DNA from 2 places in the Novosphingobium decolorationis genome. Region 2 is predicted to be linked to the other one. Evidence: riboswitches for the same ligand, from Rfam matches in the RefSeq annotation. Region 2 holds a riboswitch; the other holds the start of a gene.
The links. A riboswitch is a leader RNA that binds a small molecule or an ion and turns the genes downstream of it on or off. The one in region 2 is predicted to bind thiamine pyrophosphate.
Positions count from the first base shown of each region.

Region 1: another riboswitch for thiamine pyrophosphate. It lies ahead of thiC (phosphomethylpyrimidine synthase ThiC); the one in region 2 lies ahead of HT578_RS14835 (TonB-dependent receptor).

Region 1 covers NZ_CP054856.1:1,814,637-1,822,305, forward strand. The annotation lists gene HT578_RS08270 (right-handed parallel beta-helix repeat-containing protein) at 1-2,145, shown strand, start outside; gene thiC (phosphomethylpyrimidine synthase ThiC) at 2,237-4,111, opposite strand; TPP riboswitch at 4,172-4,295, opposite strand; gene HT578_RS08280 (hypothetical protein) at 4,360-4,560, opposite strand; gene HT578_RS08285 (cold-shock protein) at 4,646-4,852, opposite strand; gene HT578_RS08290 (SOS response-associated peptidase family protein) at 5,123-5,794, shown strand; gene HT578_RS08295 (hypothetical protein) at 5,748-6,164, opposite strand; gene HT578_RS08300 (phytoene/squalene synthase family protein) at 6,232-7,230, opposite strand; gene HT578_RS08305 (LOG family protein) at 7,265-7,669, opposite strand, start outside.
Region 2 covers NZ_CP054856.1:3,180,670-3,188,338, reverse strand. The annotation lists gene HT578_RS14850 (Ca2+-dependent phosphoinositide-specific phospholipase C) at 1-893, opposite strand, end outside; gene HT578_RS14845 (TonB-dependent receptor) at 893-3,157, opposite strand; gene HT578_RS14840 (TetR family transcriptional regulator) at 3,320-4,483, opposite strand; TPP riboswitch at 4,632-4,761, shown strand; gene HT578_RS14835 (TonB-dependent receptor) at 4,753-6,939, shown strand; gene HT578_RS14830 (TenA family protein) at 6,954-7,616, shown strand; gene HT578_RS14825 (zinc-dependent alcohol dehydrogenase family protein) at 7,666-7,669, opposite strand, start outside.

The DNA.
Region 1 (7,669 bases), 1.4 Mb from region 2:
GCCAGGGCCATGGTGGACGGCGCCGCGCGCGATGTCCTTGATGCCCGGGACGACGCGCTGGCCCAGGTGAGCGACGAAGGCAATGCCAAGATCGCCCTGGCCCAGGCCTGGGCTGAAGCCGAGACATCCCCTGCGGGAGACACCACGAAAAGCGCGCGGTCCTGGGCTCTTGCAGCCGAAAGCTTCAGCGGCACCGCGGAAGCCTTCGCAGGCCCAACTTACTCGAGCGCCGCCGAAGGCCTTGCCGGGACCGTGCAAGGCGACTTCTTCGGTGTCGATTCTGGTGGACTGCTGGCTATCTATCGCCACAACGACAGCCAGGCGGAATTGCAGCGCACGGTCGCCACCTCCACCCTTCTGGCATCCTCGAGCGGCGCGCAGAACGTGGGCGCACAAGGTGGAGGCACCCTGCAGCAACTGCTCGATGCCCGCCGCGCTTCACTGCGTGAGGCCGGGATCGGGGCCATCGGCAACGGCACCGACGCCGACGGACCCGCATTCGCCGCGGCGGCCGCCCTTGCTCCCACGAAGGGCACGTTCGACGTCCCTCCCGGCACGTATATGGGCAGGCTCAACATTGCAGACGGTCTTGGTCTCGATTCAACGCCGGGGGCCGTTTTCAAGCAGGACGCCCTGGGCAACAACTATGTGATCGGGACAAGCAGCGCGGGCAAGCGCTATGTCTATTTCGGCGGACACACGATCATCGATGGCAACAATGGCCTGGACGCGTTCACCTCTGCGGGTCTGGGCGTGGACTTCACAGGCGTCGAGGAAATCTACATCGAGAGCCTCGAGGTCCGCAATTGTTGGGGCCATGGCCTGCGCCTGCAGGGCGGCTGCCAGAACATCTTCATCAACAATCTGGAAGTCCACGACAACTGGCGCTTCGGGTTCGTGCTTGAACACAACCTCGCCTCGGTCGCCAGCACCTCCATCTTCGTGAACTATATCCACGCCTACAACAACGGCACCGGCAATCCCGATTCCAACCGCTATTCCGGCATCAACGTGGGCGACAGCACCGGTGCCTACGGTCCCTATGGAGTCTTCTTCGGCACAGTCTACGCACACGACAACGAGCGCGACGGACTGGCATTCGGGCGCAACGCCAGCAACGGCAACGCGGGCCCCAGAGTCATTTCGGTCGAGCGCGCGATACTGCTCGACAACAACGACCATGGCATAGAGTTCTACGGCTGCGAGTGGTTCTACGCGGGCTATATCCTGGCCAAGGGCAATGCCAAGAACGGCGTCCTCATCGTCCACGGCGATGACTTCTCGACCCTCCCCACGAATGGCTACATCGGCCATATTCACGCCGAGGAGAACGGGTACTACGGGCTTTACATACAGAACGGCGAGAACATCCACATTGCAAGCGTCACCGCGATCAACAGCGGACAGTCCGCACCCGACACGTACGACGGCGTCTCCTTCTATCCCGGTTCAACGGCCAATTTCCCCACACCGGGGTCCTCGCTCAAGAACATCTCGATCGGGACGGTCACGGCCATCGACACGCAGGAGATACCCACCCAGCGCTATGGCCTCTCGCTCCAGGCAGGACAGATCCCGAACAGCCCCCCGCGCGTGGCCGAGTTCACCGGATGGGGCAATGCAAGCGCAGATATCGGACATATCGGAACCGGTACGGGCAACACGGATCTGCGCTTCACCCTCGACATCGGGAAAGTCCGTCGCTGCGACAAGCTCTTCCCGAGCTTCAACTCGAACGTAAACGGAGCCAATATCCGAAATGCCCTGATCCGCGTGGACAAGGATTATGTCGGTCGCTGCCAGACCACGAACGCAACCACGGCGACCGCGGGGCGCATCCTGATCGAGGATGACACCGCAGGCCTGCTCGAAGTCACCGTCACGGCGCGCCAGGACGGAGGCTTTTCCCAGGCGGGGGCCTACAAGGTCCTGTGCCGCGCAAACAACAACGCGGCCACCGGAACCTTCGCCTCGAATGTCACCCCGATCTACGTTGGCGAAAGCCTCGGCACCATGGACGCCACGCTGACCAGTGGCGGCTCTGGCACGAAGCACATCAACATACGTGTCACAGGTGTCGATGGCGTAACCCTGAACTGGGAATTCCGAGCGCGCTGGATCACGCCCAGCGAACTGGGCGCCTGAACTTGGTCAGATGACACGTACAACGCCGCCGCACTCGGGTGAGTGCGGCGGCGTTCTGTTATCCCGCAATGGCCTGCCGCAGGCCCTGCAATCAATCGTGTTCGCGCTCGCCCTGCCCCATGTAGAGCTGCGAGCCGGAGTCCTTGAACACCTTGCTCATCTCCTCCATGCCTTTTTCGGCGTCTTGGGCAGCGATGAAGCCGGTCGAAGGCTGGTTCTGCTTGGCTGCGAAGTCGCGCACTTCCTGGCTGATCTTCATCGAGCAGAACCTGGGTCCGCACATCGAGCAGAAATGCGCGGTCTTGGCGCCTTCGGCGGGCAGCGTCTGGTCATGGTAGAGTTCGGCCGTGTCGGGATCGAGCGACAGGTTGAACTGGTCGCGCCAACGGAACTCGAAGCGCGCCTTGGACAGCGCATCGTCGCGCACCTGCGCGGCCGGGTGACCCTTGGCAAGATCGGCGGCGTGAGCGGCGAGCTTGTAGGTGACGACGCCCACCTTGACGTCGTCGCGGTCGGGCAGGCCAAGGTGTTCCTTGGGCGTGACATAGCAGAGCATCGCGGTGCCGTACCAGCCGATCTGCGCCGCGCCGATACCGCTGGTGATGTGGTCATAGCCGGGCGCGATGTCGGTGGTGAGCGGCCCCAGGGTGTAGAACGGGGCTTCGCCGCAGCTTTCCAGCTGCTTTTCCATGTTCTCCTTGATCTTGTGCATCGGCACATGGCCGGGCCCCTCGATCATGACCTGAACGTCCTGCGCCCACGCCTTTTTGGTCAGTTCGCCCAGCGTATAAAGTTCGGCGAACTGGGCCTCATCGTTGGCGTCGTAGATCGAGCCCGGGCGCAGGCCATCGCCCAGCGAGTAGGCGATATCGTAAGCCTTCATGATCTCGGTGATCTCGTCGAAGTGCTCGTAGAGGAAGCTCTCCTTGTGGTGGGCGAGGCACCACTTGGCCATGATCGAACCGCCGCGGCTGACGATGCCGGTCAGGCGTTTGGCGGCGAGCGGCACATAGGGCAGGCGCACGCCGGCATGGATCGTGAAGTAGTCGACGCCCTGCTCGGCCTGCTCGATCAGCGTGTCGCGGAACACGTCCCAGGTCAGGTCTTCGGCGACGCCCCCGACCTTCTCGAGCGCCTGGTAGATCGGCACCGTCCCGATGGGAACAGGCGAATTGCGGATGATCCACTCGCGCGTGTCGTGAATGTTGCGGCCCGTCGAGAGGTCCATCACGGTGTCCGCGCCCCAGCGGATCGACCAGACCATCTTGTCGACTTCGCTGGCAACGTCCGAGGCCACCGCCGAATTGCCGATGTTGGCGTTGACCTTGACGAGAAAATTGCGCCCGATCGCCATCGGCTCGCACTCGGGATGGTTGACGTTGCTGGGGATGATCGCGCGGCCGCGGGCGACCTCGTCGCGCACGAATTCAGGCGTCACATAGTCCGGGATCGACGCGCCGAAGCTCTCGCCCGAGCGGGTGTATTCGGCCAGCCGCGCCCGGCCAAGGTTCTCGCGCTCGGCGACATATTCCATCTCGGGGGTGATGATGCCGCGCCTTGCGTAGTGCATCTGCGAGATGTTGCCCCCCGCCTTGGCCCGCAGCGGCTTTCTGAGCGCGGTCGGGAACGCGGGCACGCCGCCGGAACGATCCGGCCCGGTCTTGCCGTTGTCCTCGGGCTTTACCTCGCGCGGCGCGTACTCTTCCACATCGCCGCGGGCGAACTGCCAGTCGCGGCGCAGCGCGGCGAGGCCCGCCGAGATGTCGATCGCCGCGTCAGGGTCGGTGTAAGGCCCGGAAGTGTCGTAGACCCGCACCGGCGGTTCGCCACTGGAAGGTTCAAGATCGATCTCGCGCATCGCGACCCGGATCGCCGGGTTGGTCTGCGCGGGAACATGGATCTTGCGTGAGCCCCGGATGGGCCCGGTGGTCACACCGATTTCCAGTTTGCTGTTGATGTCGGCCATACACGCTTCTCTCTGATCGAGGGCGTGAGAGATGGAGTACGGATTCCCGGCGGGAAGCTGCCAGAATCACCGTCCACTCCCTCCGCCCGTATTAACGGGTTCAGGTTCGACGGGTCTTGTGGAGCATACCCACAACTCTCAGCCGGTGGACGCGAACGCCCTGCTGGCTCCCCGGGGATAGGTGTGATGGTAGGGACGCTTTGCAGATGCGTCCAGAGGGGCCGCGAGATAGCGCCCCTGCGAAAGGCTCAGGCCTCGTCGCGTGCGCTGGCGGCGGTTTCTTCGCGCCGACGGCGGGTTTCTTCGGTCTTGAAGGCCTGCGAGGCCATCGTGCGCCAGGCGGTTTCGGACCGCAGCGCGCGCTCGCGGACATTGGCAAGAACCGCCTCGTCAGCGGCCTTCGCGGCCGCATCGGCCTGCTCGGTGGCGAACTTGTAGCTTACACTCATGCTCCGGATTTCCTCGGGTTGGAATGGCAGGTCGGAGCGAAAACCGGACCGGCGCGAAGGCCGGTCCGGGTTACGTGCAAGCCGATCAGGCGAGCGCGAGGTTCACCGCGGCCTTCTTGCCGTTGCGGCCGGTCTCGACCTCGTAGGAAACGCGCTGTTCCTGCTCGAGCGAAGCCAGGCCCGAAGCCTGCACCGCGCTGATGTGCACGAAGCTGTCCTCGCCGCCGTTTTCCGGAGCGATGAAGCCGTAACCCTTTTCGGTGTTGAAGAATTTGACAGTGCCGATGGGCATGGTGATGTCCTTAATGCAATAACTATGGGTTCCCGGCGTGCCACATGCACGCGGGAGGGTGCGTCAGTTCATCATTCGAATGGAAATTCGTCGCCCAAAGTGCGCCATGGTCCTGCCCGTGCAGTTCCGCACGGGCCCGGATTCGGGCGCCTATCAACCGGCAAAGTCCGTCACAAAATTCGACGTCGCGCAGATGCTGTACCACACAAGGCTCCATTCACCTAGCGCAGCGTTGCACGGCGCGCCTTGACCCGTGCGCGGGAAGGGACGATGCGCGAAGGGACCATGACGATGCTCTACCGCCTCGATGCCCCGGCTGCGGCCGTGGGCCGTGCTTTCGAGACCGACACGCGCGAGGACCCCTGGGCGGGAGGCCATGTCGGCCCCGGCCAATTCGCCCCCGTCCTTACGGCCGGGCGCGAGGCGATTGCAGGCCCCATGCCCCAGACACGCCAGCCGCGCCGGATGATTCCCCGGCTGTGGGGCGTCATGCCCCCGAAATCGGCCACGGATACACGCCCGCACGGCATCCTGACGGCTCGCAATCTGGACAGCCCGTTCTGGACGGGAAACCTGCGCAACCCGGAATTTCGCTGCCTGGTGCCCACGACCGCCTTCATGGAGTGGGGGCGCCCCTCGCCCGTCGACGGCACGCGGCGCCAGCTCTGGCTCTCCTGCGCCGACCAGCCGATCTTCGCCTTTGCCGGGGTCTGGAAGGACAGCGAGGTGCCCGCCTTCTCTATCCTGACCTGCGCAGCCAACGCCGCACTGCGCGCTGAGGGGCGCGAGACGATGCCGGTGATCCTCCCGCCCGATCCCAAGGCGCACGAGACGTGGCTGCGCGCCGGGTGGGACCGCGCGCAGGCGCTGGTCCAGCCCTATTCGTCCTCGCTGCTCAGCTGCTCGGAAACACACCGAAGTGGAACAGCCCCACCGCGATGAGCGCTAGGCCGATGATGATCGAGCAGGTACACCACAGGCGCGAGAGCGGCCCGAAACGGCGCAGCCAGAAGGCCATGTAGACGTCCGAGAAGGCGAGCACCATCAACGCCTCGATGCACAGGAGCCCACCCACCACGCTCAGCGTGCTCGACAGCCAGTCGGGCGAGGCCCAGGGATTGGCGAGGTAGATCACCGCGCCCAGGAACAGTTCCAAAAGGCCCGTCACCATCTGCAGCGCGGGCGAGCCGACGATCTCGCCGATCAGCTTGTGCCAGTGGCCGGGCTGGCGCAGTTCGCCGATCCCGGCGAAGAGCGCGAAGAGCCCCAGGAAAATCGCCGTCCAGGCCGGCGCGAGTGCAAGATCTGGCATCGTGTGCGCATCTCCCCCTTTGTCTTATGGAGGGGAGACTGAGCCATGGCGGCCCGCCTGTCCAGAGCTAGTCCGCCCGGGCCAGCTCCATCAGGTCGCGCCGCCCAAGTCCGGGACGTTCGAGCACCGGGGCGATGCCGCCGCGCGCCTCGTGCCAGGCCGCGGCAAGATATTCCGCCTTGCGCAGCCTGGAGGTCGAGACGCGGTGGTCCCAGGCATGGGCGCCCAGCCGCTCCACCTCGCGTCCGATCCCGCCGTAGATATTGGCCGCGGCCAGGATCGCCCAGCGCTGGCGGAAGGGCAGGCGCATCGCCCCGGCGCGCGAGGATTCCTCGTAGCCGCGCGCGAGGGCGCAGGCCCTGGCCACGATGGTGACAAGCCGCGCGCGGTAGTGCGGCTTGGTGTGCTCGCCCGGCGGAATATCGGCCTCGACCAGCCATTCGACGGGCAGGTAACAGCGCCCGTTGGCATCGTCCTCCCAGACATCGCGCACGATGTTGGAGAGCTGGAAGGCAAGCCCCAGATCACAGGCCCTGTCGAGCGTGTCCGCCGCTTCCGGATCGTTCTCGTCGCACGACACGCCCATGACCGCCGCCATCAGCACCCCGACCGCGCCCGCCACGTGATAGCAATAGCGCAGCATGTCGCTTTCCGAGCGGGGCCGCCATTCGCGCGCGTCGAGTTCGAACCCGGCGATCACATCCTCGAGCATGACCTGGGGGATCGGCACTTCGCACAGGAGCTGCCCCAGCGCGTCAAAGGCAGGTGATCCGGTCTGTTCGCCCGCAATGGCAAGCTCGGTCAATGTGCGGATCGTGGCGAGACGCGATTCGGGATCGAGCCCGGCATGTCCACCAACCGCACCGCGCGCGCGGCCCCGCCCGTGGTCCTGGTCATCGGCAATATCGTCGCAGGCCCGGCACCAGGCGTAGAGCAGCCAGACCCTCTCGCGCGTCTCGCGGTCGAACAGGCGGCTGGCGGCGGAAAAGCTCTTCGAGCCCTTGCGGATCGACTGGTGGGCGAAGCGCACCAGCGCCGCGCGGTCGTAAGGCGGCGGGCGGGTCATGCCAGGGTCATGGTCCTGCAACGGATAAGGGATCTCACAGCGTGCCCGGATCCATCCGCACGATCGGCACGATCGGCTCGTGCGCCCGCATGCGCTCAAGCAGAAGGTCGAGCTCGGTCTCGGCCAGGATGATGCCCTGGTGGGCGGGGCGCACGAAGCCGACTTCGGCCATGTGGCGGTTGAAGGCAAGCAGGCCATCGTAGAAGCCGAAGGCGTTGAGCACACCGACCGGCTTGTCGTGGTAGCCCAGCTGCGCCCAGCTGACCGCCTCCCACAGCTCGTCCATGGTACCGACCCCGCCGGGCAGGACGATGAAGCCGTCCGACAGGCGCGTGAAGGCGGCCTTGCGCTCGTGCATATCCTTGACAATGTGCAGCTCGGTGCAGTCGTGGTTGGCGACCTCGCCACCGCGCCCATTGGTGGCGGTGAGCGCCTCGGG
Region 2 (7,669 bases):
GCGCCCTGCGGCCCGTTGGCGGTAATCATCAGGAACATCACCTTGCCGCGCGCGCGCTCCAGGCGCGGCCAGTTTCCTGCCCGTGCCGCGGCGTTGAGCGTGGCGTGCTCCCCGCGCAGATCGTCGGGCGTGATGATCCGGGACCTGTCGAAGACCGAGAGGATCTCGGCATCGAGCGCGTCGAAGGCAGCCTTGTCGAAGGGCAGCGGCTCGGCGGAATCGGCAAAGAGCTTGCGCCCCTGGCTTTTCGCCTCGACCAGGATGAAGAGCGGGACATGGCCCTGATGGGCGTCCGACCAGTCCCGGATCTGCGCAAGGCAGGTCACGAACAGGGTGCAATGGCTGCGAAAGTCATAGTCGACGATGTGCTGCACCTTGTACCCCGGTCTGGCGAGCGCCGCTTCGTCGATGGCGAAACCCGGCGCAATGCCCTCGCGGCGCAGCGCCCGATACCCGGCGGGATCGGCATAGCGCCCACCGTCGGGGTCCGGGTTCACGTCGAGCTCCAGGCTGCGCATGCCCAGGTCCAGCTGCGTGGTGAGGTCGGGGTGCAGGTAGTTCAGGGCATCGTCGAAGGAGATCCCGTTGGGATGCTCCTCGGCCATCAGCGCGCGGCGTTCCTCGGGCAGGGCATCGAAGGCGGCCAGCATGGCCTCGAAGCGCGGGCGCATCAGTTCAACCAGGCGCCGGTCGACCGGCAGCGCATAGCTGTTGTGCGTTCCCAGGACCTGGAGATGGTTGATCGGCGTCGCGCCGGGCAGGTCCGGCGCATCGATCCGCTCGGGCGTGTCGGCCCGCGGCGCTGGCGGGGCGCCTTGCGCGCTCACCGCGAAGAGGGGGAGCGCCAGCAAGGCACTCCCCAGCACGCGGGTCCGTGTGATCCGGCCCCGCATCAGAAGTCCGCCGAGATGAAGCCGCCCAGCGTGCGCCGCGCCGATGGGGAGGTGTAGTGCAGCATCCCGACCGCACCGTAGTTCTGGAAACCCGTCGAGTAGTAGGTGTCGAACAGGTTGCGGGCATAGGCGCCGAACCGGATGTTGCTGTCGGGCAGCGTGAAGGTCACGCGCGCGTTGACCAGGCCATAGCCATCGACATGCGAGTAGTCGGGCTGGCCGGTGACGGTCCAGTACTCGCTGCGCCAGGCGTAGTCCACGTGAGCACGAGCGCCCAGGCCCGAGGCGAAGGTGTGCTCGTAATCGGCCGAAACCATGCTGGAGAACTTGGGCGAATTGGTGAGCGCGGTGTCGGTGTAGTCGGTCGTCTCGTTGTAGACGTAGTCGGTGAACTCGCCATCGGTGTAGGTGAACGAGCCATTGAGGGTCAGCCCAGGCACCGGCACCAGCGCGATCACGCCTTCCACGCCCTTGGTGCGCAAGGCCCCCGCATTGCCAATCGTGGTCGCCTGCAGTTCACCGCCCTGCCCGTCGGGAATGGTGGTCAGGATGGTCGTCTGGAAATCCTTGAAGTTCGAAAGGAAGACATCGAGGTTTACGCGCAGGCGGCGATCCCACCATTCGGACTTGATGCCCGCTTCCCAGGCCTTCACGGTTTCCTTGCGGTAGGGGCTGTAGTCGTTGCCGACAAAGGCGATGCCCGCCGGCTTGTACCCGGTCGAGTACGTGGCGTAGAGCATGACGTCGTCGCTCAGGTGGAAGGTCGGCGCGATGCGGTAGGAGAAGTTCCCTCCCGTGACCTTGCCATCGGGATAGACAGGCGCCGGGCTCGTGCCCGCGAACGTCGGATTGTAGCCGGTGATCGGCTCGGGATCGAGCCAGATGAAGTCCAGGCTCTGCGAATTCCAGTCGTGGGTATAACGCCCGCCCAGCGCCAGGTTGAAACGATCGGTGAAGTTGAAGGTGACCTGCCCGAAGGCCGCCGCGGTCTCGTTCGTGGAATCGAACAGCGAGGTATTGGCGTCGGCCACCCCTGCCGCGCCCGTGATCGCGTAGAGCAGCGGAGCAATGGGAGCGCCGCTCGCATCGTAGACAGGCGCGCCCAGCGTCGCCCACTGCAGCTGGGTCTGCTGCGCGTTCAGCTTGTTGTAGAAGGCCCCCACGACATATTCCACGAACCCGCCGGTGGGCGAGGCCAGCTGGAATTCCTGGCTGAACTTGTTGGTATCCAGTTCGCCCAGGTTGAAGGGAACGTACGCGTACTGGTCAAGCGGGAGCAGGTTTACAGGCGTCGAATTGTCGTAGGCGGTTTCGCGATAGGCCGTGATCGACTTCAGTTGATGCTCGCCAAGGCCCAGGTTTACCTCCAGCGAGCCGCCGTATTCGCGCGTGGTGATCTCGCCAAAGCTGCCATCGGCGGTGTCAGCGCTACGGCCATCGGGAAACACGCCCAGTTCGGCGAGCATCTGCGCGACGTTCTCGGGCTGGTTGCCCGCGGGCGTGCGCACGCTGGAATCCCAGTGGCGGGCAAAGTCGGCGCGCGCGATGAACTCCAGGTCCGGCCCGGCATCGACCAGCAGGCGCGCACGGCCACCGTATTCGTGGGTCGAACCGATGGTCCGGTCGAGCGTGACGTTGCGCCCGAACCCGTCCTGAGCCTGATCGAAGCCCGACACACGCAGGGCGACGTCGCGCCCCAGCGGCACGTTGAGGGTTGCGTTGAGAATGCGCTCGTCATGTTCGCCATAGCTGCCGCTGGCCGACAGCGAGGTGACGCCCAGTTCGGGCTTGCGAGTCGTCACCGAGATCACGCCCGAGGTCGCGTTCTTGCCGAACAGGGTGCCCTGCGGCCCCATCAGCACGTCGATGCGCTCCATGTCGGTGATGCCGATGAGGCCATTGGCCCGCTGGCCGTCCATCACGACACCATCGACCACGACACTGACCGACTTGGCGTTCGAGAAGTCGAAGGAGCGGCTGCCCACGCCGCGGATCTGGAAGGCCGCGCCCTGGGTGGGATCGTACTGTACCCCGGGGACCATGTACTGGATATCGGTGAAGTCGGTGTAGCCGGTCTGCGCCAGAGCATCGGCATCGACCGACTTGATGGCGAGCGGCACATCCTGGCTGTTTTCCACGCGGCGCTGCGCGGTCACGGTGATTTCATGGAGCTGGCCGGGCGCGGCCACGGTGTCCTCGGCCAGTTCACCGGCGGCAGCCATGGCGGGCAGCGAAGAGACAAGGGCGCTCCCAGTCAAGAGCACCGTAGCAAGACGGAGAGGCAATCTGGTGGAATCAAAGGCGTGCATATCGGGCGTCCCTGTTGTGCGTCAGGAGCGCCCGATAGGAGTGGGCCATTGCCGTTTTAAGACATTCGTTCTGTCAAATATTCGGCATATAATTCGCAATTAGCACACTCGTTCGGCCTAATCGCGGGCCAGTTCGCGCAGCCGTTCCGGAAATGCGGTGCTGTCCAGTGGCTGCCCCTCATCGCCCAGAGCAATAGCCTCTCCGATCAGCGCCATGGTGAACGCCTGGCTGCGTGCGCGATCCCCCTCGCCATCAATCAGAGGGGCAACCTGCGCGTGGACATTTTCCGCGCGCCTTCGCCGCATGTCGATCGCAAAGGGCGTGAGGCGCGGATCGCGCAGGGCGCCGAGCGCCATCTCATGGGTCAGCAGCAGCACCTGGCGTCCTGCGCGCGCATCGCCGGGCTGCCCCAGCGACGCGCGCATGCGCCGGTACAGTTCCTCCACACCGCCCAGCACCAGGTCACGATGCGAGAGAAAATGGTGCGTCAGCGTGGAGAGAGGCACCCCGGCCGATGTCGCGATCTGGCGAAACGAGATCGCTTCCACTCCTTCGCGGGCCATGGCGTCGGCGATCTGCCCTGCCAGCACCGCCTTGGTGCCCTTGATCTCGCTCGCCCCCTCCAGCGCCGCCTGCGCCGGACCGGCCAGTTGCGCGACGAGGTGGAGATGCCAGGCGCTCACCGCGCTGCGAGCGTGCGCCCCGGCAGGACGCAGCAGCGCCCGCAAGGTGGACTGGCGCAGAAGCCGGTAGTCGCGGCTCTGCCCCAGAAGGACACTGAAGACACGCTCATCCACGCCATAGCACGCGATGCGGTGCACCAGCCCCCGGGCCTCGGGACAGTCCTCGAACAGGCCTTGCCAGAACCCCTGGTCGTGCGCCCACAACCGCGCGCGCAGCGGCCCAAGAGCCGGATCGCGATGGGCCTGGATATAGATCTCGGCCATGACGATTGCCGAAACGCGCCCGTCCTGTGACACCTCGTCAAGGACCTGCGTGACGATATCGGTCACGCTGGCAGGGTCCAGTTCCGGGCAGGAGGCCAGCTGCGTGCGCCACTGGTCACGCCGCGCGTCGATGATCTCGCATTCCCGCGCGACGACAGCCTCCAGCAAAGCCGCCTTGTCCCCGATCTGGTAGCGGATCTTGCCGACAGACATCGCCGCCTCTCGCGCAACGAGACGCAGACTGAAATGGTACAGTCCTTCGCGCGCCAGAACATTTCGTGCCGCATCAAGGATTTCGTCGCGATCCCGGGCCTTGGTCGAGGAGCTTGTCATCGCGGTTACGGATAGTGCGATCCTGCAATTTTCCAAGCCGGGACTTTGCCTGTCGTGGTCCGCTGGTGTCGGCCCTGACGGTGGCGGCGAGCGCAACGCAGCGGGCAACGATTGACGCTGGCGCACGCTTTTCCTAAGCGCGGAACATCATCAACCCACGGGGTGTCCTGGCGCTGTCAGGGCTGAGAGGCGGATCACGGCGCATTCCCGCGCAAAGTCTGCAAACCCGCGAACCTGATCCGGTTCATGCCGGCGGAGGAATAGGGACCATGCGACAACGCGCCGCACGTCACGCCACACGTACGTCTACCATCTTCACATTCCTGGGCGCTGGCCTTTGCCTTGGCACACCCACCCTTGCCCATGCCGAGGAGGCCGCGGGCGAGGCCCCCATCGTCGTTACCGCGCGCGGCCGCCCCGAGGCGCAGATCGCGGTGCCCGACACCATCACGGTCTACACGCAGGACGACATCGCCCGGCGCAAGCTGACCACGATAGACGACTTCATCGCCGCAACGCCGGGCGTATTCCTGATCAACGACCAGGACCCGGGCACAAACATGATCTCAGTGCGCGGGGTATCGACCAACCGCAACCAGTCGCCCTCCATCGCCTACGTCGTGGACGGGCTCGCGCTCGCCGATTCCGAGCTCTTCACCCTGCGCACTTACGACGTCGCGCGCGTCGAGATCCTGAAAGGGCCGCAGGGAGCACTGTTCGGGCGTTCGGCCTCGGGCGGCGCGGTGGACATTGCCACCAACGACCCCACCGACGAGGCAGGCGGCATGGCCTCGCTCGGCATGGGCAACGGCTTCACCTGGACTGCGGACGGCGTCGTCAACGCGCCGGTGTCGGAGCGCGTGCAGCTGCGTCTGGCGGGCTCCTACCGCAATTCCGACGGCTTCATCCGCAACAGCTACCTCGACAGGAAGGTCGACGGCTTCACCAGCCGCAACCTGCGCCTGAAGGCAAAGATCCAGACCTCCGAGACCAGCACCCTCAACCTGCGCCTCGCCTGGGCCGACGAGGATGGCGGCGCGGCCTATATCTCGTCCGAGAATGTCACGGGGCGCAACGGCGGGCGCCTCTCCGGCGCGATCCTGACCGATCCGCAGGGCGACTTCGAGGGCCGCTTCGCGCGCAAATGGTGGGGCGCGCAGGCAACCTTCGCGCAGGACCTGGGCGATACGCTCCAGCTCACCTGGTCGGGCGGCTACGACAACTACCACAAGGACTTCAGCGAAGAGCTGGACTTCCGCCACGATACGCCCGTCACACTGGACGGCGTTGCGCTGTTCCCGGACGGCATCCAGCCCATATCGCAGCCGGTCGACATCGAGGCCTGGACCAGCGAACTGCGCCTGACCTCGCAAGGGAGCGGCCCGCTGCGCTGGCACGCAGGCGTGTTCTTCCAGCGTCTCGAACGTGACCGCACCGACGATCTGGGCCCGCTGCTGTTCGGCGCCGAGCCGCAGCGCGCCGAAACCCGGAGCAACCAGATCGGCCTCTTCGCGCAGGCGAGCTACGACGTGCTGCCCACGCTGGAGGCAACGCTGGGCCTGCGCTACGACCGCGACCGGCGCAAGGAAGACACGATCGGCACGGACACCGCCACCACCTACGCCCGCCGCGCGCAGACTTTCGACAAGTGGCAACCCAAGCTCTCGCTCGCCTGGCGCCCGAGCAAGGATTTCACCGCCTATGTCACGGGTAGCGTCGGCTTCAAGGCGGGCGGCTTCAACCCCCTTCCCGGCCCCTCGGACATCTGGACCGCGAACTTTGCCGCCGAAACCGTCAAGTCGCTGGAAGCGGGTATCAAGGGCCAGCTTGCCGAAGGGCGCGTGCGCCTTTCCCTCGCAGGCTTCGTGACCGACTACAGCAACTTCCAGAATACCGTGTTCCTGGGCAATTCGGTCGTGCTCTCGGTACCCAAGGTCAATGTCCACGGGTTGGAAGCCTCCGCGCAGGCGGACCTGGGACAAGGCTTCCGCCTCGATGGTGGCGCGGCCTGGACGCACAGCCGCACCGGCACCTACATCACCCCCAACCCCACGCCGGAACCGGGCGAGCCTGACCTGGTGGATCTCACCGGCAAGCGCACCCCCAACGCGCCCGACTGGACGCTGAACGGCGGCATCGGCTGGGAAGGAGAGGCAGGGCCTGCCAAGCTCGACGCGCGCCTCAGCGTTGCCTACGTCTCGCGCGTGGACTTCGAGATCGACAACATCCTGCACACCCCCGGCTACGCCTCGGTGGACGGGCGGCTCGGCATTGAGCTCGGCGCGTGGAACCTGGAAGTCTGGGCCAAGAACCTCTTCGACACGCGCTGGGCGATTTCCGCCTTCGGCCAGCAGCAGTTGCCGCTGCTCCTCGGCCTTGGCCCCAACGGTCCGTTCGACAGCTTCACCATCAACACCGGCCGCCAGTTCGGCGTCGGCGCCACCCACCGTTTCTGAAGGAAGGCACCCCCATGAGCTTTTGCGACACGATCTGGCAGGACGTTGCCCCGCTGCGCCGCGCGATCCTGGACCAGCCTTTCCTCGCCGAGCTTGCCGACGGCTCGCTCGCGCCGGAAAGCTTCCGGCACTACATGCTGCAGGACAGCCTCTACCTTGCCGAATATGCGCGCGCCTTGGCCATTGCGTCGGCCCGCGCGCCCACGGCGAGCGCCCGGCTGGAATTTTCCGACGGCGCCAAGGTCGCGGTGCAGGTGGAGCAGGCGCTGCACCAGGCCTTCTTTGCCAAGTTCGGCGTCACGCCCGAAATGGCGCGCAAGGCCGAGCCCACCCCCGTATGCCTTGGCTACACCAGCTATCTCACCGGCCTTGCTGCAACGCGCAGCTATGAGGAACTGATCGCGGGCATCCTGCCCTGCTTCTGGGTCTACTGGGAGGTCGGCTGCGACATCAAGCCGCGCGCCGCCTCGCCCAACCCTTATGCCGCCTGGATCGACACTTATGCCGATCCCGGCTTCGGCGAAGCCACGGCGCGGGTGCGCGCGCTGGTGGACGAGGCCGCTGCCAATGCCACCCCCGCGATCCGCGCCGCGATGGAAACGGCCTTCCGTAACGCTACGCGCTATGAGTGGATGTTCTGGGATTCGGCCTACCGGCGCGAGACTTGGCCGATCTGAGCCTCGCGCCCGATCGGCCAGACATCAGGACGGGACGACACGCAAGTGCCTAC